Regions from separate parts of the Microtetraspora glauca genome, predicted to be linked through region 2. Evidence: predicted binding sites of a transcription regulator. Region 2 holds the regulator's gene; each other region holds the start of a gene.
The links. Region 2 encodes LexA, which represses DNA repair genes until DNA is damaged. Its sites were predicted from a motif close to TCGAACANNTGTTCGA; they were not measured.
Positions count from the first base shown of each region.

Region 1: AB0I59_RS08695 (SAV_6107 family HEPN domain-containing protein) is a predicted target of LexA. The motif match lies at 1,546-1,561, and genes of this name have one in related genera.
Region 3: AB0I59_RS31510 (alpha-ketoglutarate-dependent dioxygenase AlkB) is a predicted target of LexA. The motif match lies at 1,231-1,246, and genes of this name have one in related genera.
Region 4: AB0I59_RS14810 (Rv2578c family radical SAM protein) is a predicted target of LexA. The motif match lies at 855-870, and genes of this name have one in related genera.

Region 1 covers NZ_JBFALK010000003.1:513,642-515,840, forward strand. The annotation lists gene bldD (transcriptional regulator BldD) at 173-667, shown strand; gene AB0I59_RS08695 (SAV_6107 family HEPN domain-containing protein) at 856-1,293, opposite strand; gene AB0I59_RS08700 (L,D-transpeptidase family protein) at 2,048-2,199, opposite strand, start outside.
Region 2 covers NZ_JBFALK010000002.1:74,092-76,290, reverse strand. The annotation lists gene nrdR (transcriptional regulator NrdR) at 1-41, opposite strand, end outside; gene lexA (transcriptional repressor LexA) at 467-1,168, shown strand; gene AB0I59_RS03580 (MalY/PatB family protein) at 1,293-2,199, shown strand, end outside.
Region 3 covers NZ_JBFALK010000020.1:119,807-122,005, forward strand. The annotation lists gene AB0I59_RS31500 (SDR family NAD(P)-dependent oxidoreductase) at 1-1,086, opposite strand, end outside; gene AB0I59_RS31510 (alpha-ketoglutarate-dependent dioxygenase AlkB) at 1,260-1,883, shown strand; gene AB0I59_RS31515 (RNA polymerase sigma factor) at 1,973-2,199, shown strand, end outside.
Region 4 covers NZ_JBFALK010000007.1:56,948-59,146, reverse strand. The annotation lists gene AB0I59_RS14815 (hypothetical protein) at 1-477, opposite strand, end outside; gene AB0I59_RS14810 (Rv2578c family radical SAM protein) at 879-1,904, shown strand; gene AB0I59_RS14805 (class I SAM-dependent methyltransferase) at 2,033-2,199, shown strand, end outside.

The DNA of each region.
Region 1 (2,199 bases), on a different contig from region 2:
TGACGGCTTTACCGTCACTGTCCGTAACCACAACACACGACCTTCCTGGGTAAAACCCGACGCACTGGTCACCGAAGGTGCCTGGCTCAGGCGCCCGCCCCGGTGTTCCGTGCATACGGGACAAGGAAGCAGAATCAAGTGAGAACAGACATAGAAAGCCGGGGGCCACACGATGCCGTCTGACTACGCCAAGTCGCTCGGCGCGCGACTGCGCGCGATCCGCACCCAGCAGGGCCTGTCCCTGCACGGGGTCGAAGAGAAGTCCCGTGGCCGCTGGAAGGCCGTCGTGGTGGGCTCCTATGAGCGCGGCGACCGCGCGGTCACCGTGCAGAAGCTGGCCGAGCTTGCCGAATTCTACGGTGTTCCGGTGTCGGAGCTGCTCCCCGGCGGGGCCGCTCCCAGCCCGCTGGCCCCCGCGCCGAAGCTTGTCATCGACCTGGAGCGGCTCTCGCAGCTCCCGAAGGACAAGGCCGGCCCGCTCGCCAGGTATGCCGCGACCATCCAGAGCCAGCGTGGTGACTACAACGGCAAGGTGCTGTCGATCCGCCAGGAGGACCTGCGCTCGCTTGCGGTCATCTATGACAAGTCGCCGGTCGAGTTGACCGAGGAGTTCATCAGCTGGGGCGTTCTCGACGCGGAGGCCCGCCGGGCCGTGGAGTCCTTCTGACGCTGCGCGCCCTCATCGAGCGCCACCATTGAACGTCTTCGTCAAGCACTGAACACGCATGACCGAATCGGGGCTCCGAGCCGCCCGGCCCGGCCGCCCGCAGCCCCGATTCGCACACGTCACCCACCACGCACCCCCGCGCTCCGCGCCACGCCGTGCGAACCTATCCCGCCGTCGGGCGTGCGAACCTATCCCGCCATCGGAAGAGCCGACTGGCCGGGCACCCCGAGGATGGCCTCGACCTCGCCGACGAACCTGTCCGCCTCGGCGATGAGCTCCTCGGCGTCTCGCTGACTGACCACGCGGGTCATCCCCGCCTCGGCCGCCGCGCGTTTCGTGGCGCTCACCGCGAAGAAGGCGGCCCACTCGGCCAGCTTGGGCTCGGCCTCGGGCAGCAACTCCCAGGCGCTCCGCAGTCGGCGGCGCCGCCCGTCCATCGGCCTCGGGCGCGCGGCGAGCACGGCCGCCGCCGCACGGAGCGCCGCGAGATGAGCCGACACGTACCTGTCCGCCGGGGTGGGGCCGCCAAGGGCGTCCGCCAGGCAGGAACGGGCGTCCGCGAGATGCGCCAGAGCGGTCTGCGGGACCTTGGGCCCGCTCCTGCGGTCATCGACCTGTCCAGTCACGCCCGCCTCCTCGAGTCGTGGCCTCCGGCGTTGCTCGCCGGTGAGATCACCCTTGCAAACCGCACCGACAATTTGTCACGGCGGCCGGACGAGGAGCTTCCCCTCTCCCCGTCCGGCCCACGCCGTGGACCGCACCGCGCTCGTCTCCGCCGACGACGAAGGCACGGCATCCAACGGGATGAATGCGAGCCGCGAGTCTCACACTCACTGCATCGAACATAAATTCGACCAGGTTCGCTGTCAAGCACCATAGCGAACAAGGGTTCGATTGATCATGTGACGACCGCCCTGGTCAACGACCTCCGGGAGCACCGGAAGCCCTGCGGGGAAGGGGATCGCCGTCCCCGGCCGACCCCGACGGTGATCGCCTGTTCCGCCGGCGCGCCGCGATCCGTGGCCGTTCCCGGAACGGTCCACGCCGACGTACGGAACGTCCGCCGGTCGTGCGCTGCGGGGCATCCGGGCCTGGCACCGTTCCGCGGCGGCCGCGCCGTCCCGGGCATGCAGGCCCGGGCGGGCATGTCGCCCCGGGCATGGCACGGGCCCGGAGCATGTCGCCCCGGGCCCGTCAGCGATCAGTCCGGATCGGTGCGCGATCGGCGTGAATCGGTCCGCGATCGGTGCGCGATCAGCCAGACCATCCCAGATCAGCCTGGTTCAGCCCAGATCAGGCTGAACCGGTGTGGATCGGTGCGCGATCGGCGCGGGTGGACGCGGTGTGAAGGTGTGAACTCGGTGTGGGCTCGCTGTGCACTCAGCGTGCGAACTTGCCGCGCACGTGCACGGGAACGCCGGTGCCGAGCATGCCGGGCAGGATCTCCGCCACGTTCATCGGCAGCCGCACGCAACCGTGGGACGCCGGGTAGAGCGGCACGGACAGCGCGCCATGGAAGGCGATGCCGCCGT
Region 2 (2,199 bases):
ACGACCCGCGTGTCCGGGTGACGGCAAAACGGGCAGTGCACGTCATCGCCTCCCTGGAAACGCTTGCGCCCACCTCACGAAATCGTCGTGAAGCGGTCACGGAAACACAAGCTGTGGTGAAGTACATCGCTGTAACTACTAGATGTTGTGGTCCAACCGTAGAAGTGCCCGACCTTGAACGCAAGTCGGCCGCGACGGCTCGGGCGAAGTCGCTGTTCAACCTGGGGAATCACCCTGAACCCCGGGCGTGTCGCAGGCCCCGATGGCATCGCGCGGGCACATTACAAGAAGATCGGCGAAATCTCGGCAATATCGAACACGATGTCGATCGAACTCCCGTACGATGTTGCTACATCCACACAGGTGGCGGTATTCACATCGAATCGAACAATTGTTTGATGATGATCTTGGATCGAGGTACCGTCGCTCTGTGCGACATGAAGAACACGGATTGGGAGGTGGTTTGGTGAGCGGGCAGGAAGAGAGTGTCAGCGACCTTGCGGTGCGCAGGCGTGACTCCCTTGGTCTCACCCCCAGGCAGCGCAAGATCCTCGAGGTCATCCGCGACTCCGTGCAGCAGCGCGGATATCCGCCCTCGATGCGCGAGATCGGTGAGGCGGTCCAGCTGACCAGCACCTCCAGCGTGTCGCATCAGCTCACGGCGTTGCAGCGTAAGGGGTACCTGCGCCGCGACCCGCACCGCCCCCGGGCGCTCGAGGTCCGCTTGCCCGGCGAGCCGGTGCTGTGGGTCGACCCGGACGCCGCGGAGGTGGAGCCCGGCTTCAGCCGCCCGACCGCCGCGTACGTGCCGCTGGTCGGCCGCATCGCCGCCGGAGGCCCGATCCTGGCCGAGCAGAGCATCGAGGACGTCTTCGCGTTGCCGAAGCAGCTGGTCGGTGAGGGAACGCTGTTCCTCCTCCAGGTCAGCGGTGACTCGATGATCGACGCCGCCATCGCCGACGGCGACTGGGTCGTGGTGCGCCAGCAGCCGGTCGCCGACAACGGCGACGTCGTGGCCGCCATGATCGACGGCGAGGCCACGGTGAAGACCTTCAAGCGCAAGGACGGGCATGTGTGGCTGGTGCCGCACAACGCCAACTACGAGCCGATCCCTGGCGACGAGGCGACCGTCCTGGGCAAGGTCACCGCGGTCCTGCGCAAGCTCTAGGTCCCCGGCCCGCCGAGCGGGCCGACCCTCCGGACCGCGCATCCGGCGTCGCTCCGCGGTGACCTCTGTCACCGCGGAGCGGTCACGGAGCAATCAGGGTGATTGCCGCAAATAGGCTTGCTCTGTGACGCGCAACCTTGACCAGCTCAGCCTGGAGGACGCCTCCCTACGCGACGGTCTCAAGTGGTCGCAGACCTCGCCCGGCGTGATCCCCTCCTGGGTCGCCGACATGGACTTCCCCGTTCCGCAGGCGGTGCGCGAGGCGGTGACGCGCCGCGCCGAGACCGACCTCGGCTATCCCTCGTGGCTGGACGAGCCCTCCGTCGGTCCCCTCGCCGAAGCGTTCGCCGAGCGCATGGAGACCCGGTACGGCTTCCGCCCCGATCCCGGCCACGTCCGGTCCTACAGCGACATCAACCAGGCCCTCCAGGTGTTGCTGCACCTGACGACCCGGCCGGGTGACACCGTCGCCCTGCACACTCCGGCCTACCACCCGTTCCTGGACACCATCGCCGAGATGGGACGGCGGCTGCTGTCCATCCCGATGCTGCCGGACGGCGACGGGTGGCGGTTCGAGGTGCCGGACGAGCCGGCCGCCGTGCTGCTGCTGGTCAACCCGCACAACCCCACTGGCCGGGTGTTCACCGCCGAGGAGTTGGGCGCGCTCGCCGAGTACGCCGAGCGGCACGACGCCCTGGTCCTCTCCGACGAGATCCACGCCGACCTGACGTACGGGCCGCAGTCACACATCCCGTTCGGCACGCTGCTGCCCGCCCGCACCGTCACGCTCACCTCCGCGACGAAGGCGTTCAACATGGGCGGCATCCGCTGCTCCGTCGCGCATCTCGGCGCACCGGCCGTACGCGACGCGGTGAACCGGCAGCCCGCGCACATCTACGGCGCGCCCAACCTGCTCGGTGTGGAGGCGACCGTGGCCGCCTGGCGGCACGGCGACGCCTGGCTGGCCGAGGTCCTCGCCATCCTGGACCGCAACCGCCGGCTCATCGCCGAGCGGCTGCCGTCCCGAGTGG
Region 3 (2,199 bases), on a different contig from region 2:
GGCGCTGGTGCGGGTCAGCATGTTGAGCCCGGCCTTGGCCATGTTGGTGTGCGGGTGACGTCCGGTCTTGTTGGCGACGGTGAACTGCCCTTCGACCGCCGACACGTTGACGACGTAGCGGCGCGGAAACGGCGTCGCGCGCAGCAGCGGCAGCAACCGGTCGATCAGCAGGAACGGCGCCACCACGTTGACGAGCTGGACCTCCAGCAACTCGGCGGCGTCCACCTCGCCGATCCGCGCCGACCACGAGTTGCCCGCCGAGAGGTCGGGGAGGAGGCCGGACACATCCGGGAGGCCCGGGTCCGACCCCCGCGCGGCCGGAAGGGCATCGTCGACCGGTGTGAACCCCGGCGCCGCCCACGCTCCCGCCGGGAGCCCGCGCCGCTCGCCGTCCGTCAGTGCCGCGTACGCCGCGGGAGGGCGGCGGAGCGTCTGGGCGGCATTGTTGATCAGGATGTCCAGCGGCTCGCCCGCCGCGAGGAGGTGGTCGGTGAGGCTGATGACCTGGCGGGGGTCGCGCAGGTCGATCCCGACGATCCGGAGGCGGTCCGACCAGTCCCCGGTCTCGGCGAAACGCCGGGCCGCGTCGCGGGGGAAGCGGGTGGTCACCGTGACGTGGGCGCCGTCTCCGAGCAGCTTCAGCGCGACGTGATGGCCGATCTTGGCGCGTCCACCGGTGACCAGCGCCCGCCGTCCGGTGAGATCGGCGCGGGCCGTACGGCGGGCCTTGTTGAGCGTGGCGCACGGGGGGCAGAGCAGGTGATAGAAGCCGTCCACCTGGAAGAACCCGCCCTTGCAGACGTAGCACCTGCGCATGCGGCGAAGCCGTCCACCTGGCCCGGGATCGTCCACGACGGGGGCGTCTATCACGCGCTCCGCCGAGCCCATGGCGGTCGCGGCGAGCACGGCGGCGTCGGCCGCGATGGTGTCGCGCCTGCGAGCTCTCTTGCGCCGGCGCTGGCCGTCACGCACCAGGGCGAGGGCGGCGCGCTCGACCCGCACGCGTTCGGGGTCGTCCAGCGGACGGTCACGCACCTCGTCGATCAGCCGCAGCAGGGCGGCGACGCCGTCCCCATCCCCGCCCATTTCCCCTCCTCGCGTGGGCCCGGCCGGATTCGAACCGGCGTCCTCTCTCCCCCGTCGAAGGAGGCGCGACAACCGCTGCGCTACGGGCCCCAGGTGATGTTGATCGACAACCTAGCCGATAGATCATTTCATTGCCACCCATGATCGAACATGCGTTTGACTAAACTGGTGGGGTGATATTCCAGAGCTCGCTGCTGGACTGCGGCGACGAGATCGGACCCGGCCCCCTGGGAGCGTCGGTGAAGCGCGCGGTCCTGGACCATGGGGCGTGGATCGACGTCCGGCCGGGCTGGATCTCCGGCGCCGACACGCTGTTCGACCGGCTCGTCCACGTCGTGCCGTGGCATGCCGAGAAGCGGCAGATGTACGACCGGGTCGTCGACGTGCCCCGGTTGCTCTGCTTCTACGGCGAGGACCATCCCCTTCCCGATCCCGCGCTCGACGAGGCCAGGAAGGCACTGGACGCGCACTACGCCGACGAGCTCGGCGAGCCGTTCCGCACCGCCGGGCTGTGCCTGTACCGCGACGGCAGGGACAGCGTGGCCTGGCACGGCGACACCGTCGGGCGGGGTTCCACCGAGGACACGATGGTCGCGATCATCTCGATCGGGACACCGCGCGCCCTGCTGCTGCGCCCGCGCGGCGGCGGCCCGACGCTGCGCCACGACCTCGGCCACGGCGACCTCATCGTGATGGGCGGGAGCTGCCAGCGCACCTGGGAGCACGCCATCCCGAAGACCGCGCGGGTGGTCGGGGCCCGGATCAGCGTCCAGTTCCGCCCGCGCGGGGTTCGCTGACTCCGCACGGCCGTTCTCGCTGTGACCCGTACCACTCAGATTTCCCGGTTTTGCGGTGAACCCGCCGGTCCGGAACAGTACCCAGAAGGATGGACGACACCGACCCGGAGCTGCTGCGAGGCGTCGCCGCGGGAGACGAGCGGGCCTTCGAACACCTCTACAGGCGGCACGCCCCCGCGCTGCTGGCCTACGCCCAGGGGCTTCTCGGGGGCGAGCGCGGACCGGCCGAGGAGGCGCTCCAGGAGACGTTCGTGGCCGTGTGGCGCGGCGCGGGCTCCTTCGAGGGACGCTCGCTGGTACGCACCTGGTTGTTCGG
Region 4 (2,199 bases), on a different contig from region 2:
CCGCCGGTGATGAGGGTGCGTCGCGTAGTACTCTTCGCGCGCGCGCTCGGCACGACGGCGATTCTCCGCGCGCGTGCGCTCGCGCTCGCGGCGCTGTCGCTCGATGCCTTGCAGGTAGCGCTCGCGGTGGCGCTCGGCACGACGGCGATGCTCCTCGCGCTCCCGTGCTCGATAACCGCCGTGCAGGTAGCGCTCGCGTTCGAGCCTGGCACGATGGCGAGCGCGCTCGCGCTTCGTTTCGACGAGACCGCGCTCGCGCTCGCGCCTCCCCTCGCTGCAGGTGATGCGGACGGCCTCGCCGTTCTCCCTGCAGTACATGCAGCCCTTCCGCCACCAGCAGTCGTCTCCATCCGTGGCGGTCGAGGTGGGGCGTGCCGCCTGAGTCGCGACGGCGGCGTGCGCCGGCTGGGCGAGTACGGCCATGGGGACGACGGCGGAGGCCACCAGCACGCCGGTGGCGAGTGTGTATCTGAGCATGGCAATCACTCCGTGCGTGACGATTCCCCGCCCCTGCTCGGTGGCGGGACCGGATCTCGTGGTGTCGGGTCCGCGGAGCGACGCGGCGGGGCCGCGGGCCGGTGTGTACGGACGGACGGAGCGTCGAATCGGTCTCCCGGGATGACGCCGAAACGGCGTGTCGACCTACCCCAACGGTAGGGACGCCCACGGCCGGTGGTCACCCGTAAGCGGCAAAGGGCCCGGTCGGGGCGGATTACCGTTTGTTCGCATCGGCTTCTCCATGGACCACCGCTTCGCGGAACTCCGGGTGCCCGGCGCCCGCGTTCGCGCCACCACCCGCCATGCCCCGACGGCTCGTCGTCCCACGACCCTGTGGAGCCGCGTTGCGGACTGTCTCGAATTTTTGTTCTAATCGACCTATGCGCTGGGACAATCTGCGGCTGGACGACTCGGGCCAGGGCGATCCGGTCACCCCGTTGTTCGCCCGCGGCGCGGTGACCAGGACGTTCGACACCCCCGAGTTCAGGGGCATCACGTTCTACGAGATCCACGCCCGGTCGATCATCAACCGGGTGCCCGGGGCGAGCCACGTTCCGTTCGAGTGGACCATCAACCCCTATCGGGGGTGCAGCCACGCCTGCGTCTACTGCTTCGCGCGGCGCACGCACGAATATCTCGATCTGGATTCCGGGCGGGATTTCGACTCCAAGATCGTGGTGAAGGTCAACGCGCCCGATCTCGTCCGCAAGGAGCTGGCCGCGCCGAAATGGCGGGGCGCGGCGATCGCGATGGGGACGAACGTCGACTGCTACCAGCGGGCCGAGGGGCGATATGAACTGATGCCCGGCATCATCGCCGCGCTCAGGGATGCCGCCAACCCCTTCTCGATCCTCACCAAGGGTTCGCTGATCCTGCGCGACCTCGACCTGCTGGCCGAGGCCGCCGAGGTCACCGACGTGAGCACCGCCGTGTCGGTCGGCTTCACCGACAAGGACGTCTGGCGCGCGGTGGAGCCGGGTACGCCCGCCCCGCGCAAGCGGCTGGACGTCTGCGCCACACTCAACCGGCGCGGCATCCGCTGTGGCGTGCTGATGGCTCCGATCCTCCCCTACCTCACCGACTCCCCGCAGGCGCTGGACGCGACCGTGCGGGAGATCGCGGAAGCGGGCGCCACGCACATCGCGCCGATCGTGCTGCACCTGCGGCCCGGCGCCCGCGAGTGGTTCCTCGCCTGGCTGTCCCGCGAGCACCCGCGCCTCGTCCCCCGCTACCTGGAGCTGTACGGCAGGGGCGCCTACGCTCCGAAGGCGTACCAGGAGCGGATCGGCCGCGAGGTGGGCGAGCTGGCCCGGCGCCATGGCGTCGGACGGTCGGCGAGCCGTGCGGTGCGCGCCGTCCGGGAACGCCCGCGACCTGCCGCCCCGGAGCAGCTCACCCTCATGTGAGGCCACCGCCCGCCGCATGCCATCATCAGCGTGGATCTCATCCATGATCCCAACCGTCGCCGGAGTACTGGTTTGCCGGCTGACCTGAAGAGCGGCCGGCCTAGAGTGCGGCACAGGGAGGCGCGGGCATGGACGATCTGGTGCGGGCGCACACGCGGCTCACGGCCGTGCCGTACGTCCCGGAGATCCGGCTGCACCTGGCGCCGGCGGAGGCGCAGGACGAGGTGTTCGGGCTCTGGGAACGGACCGGCGGGTTGCCGTACTGGGCCTACGCGTGGGCGGGCGGGCAGGCGCT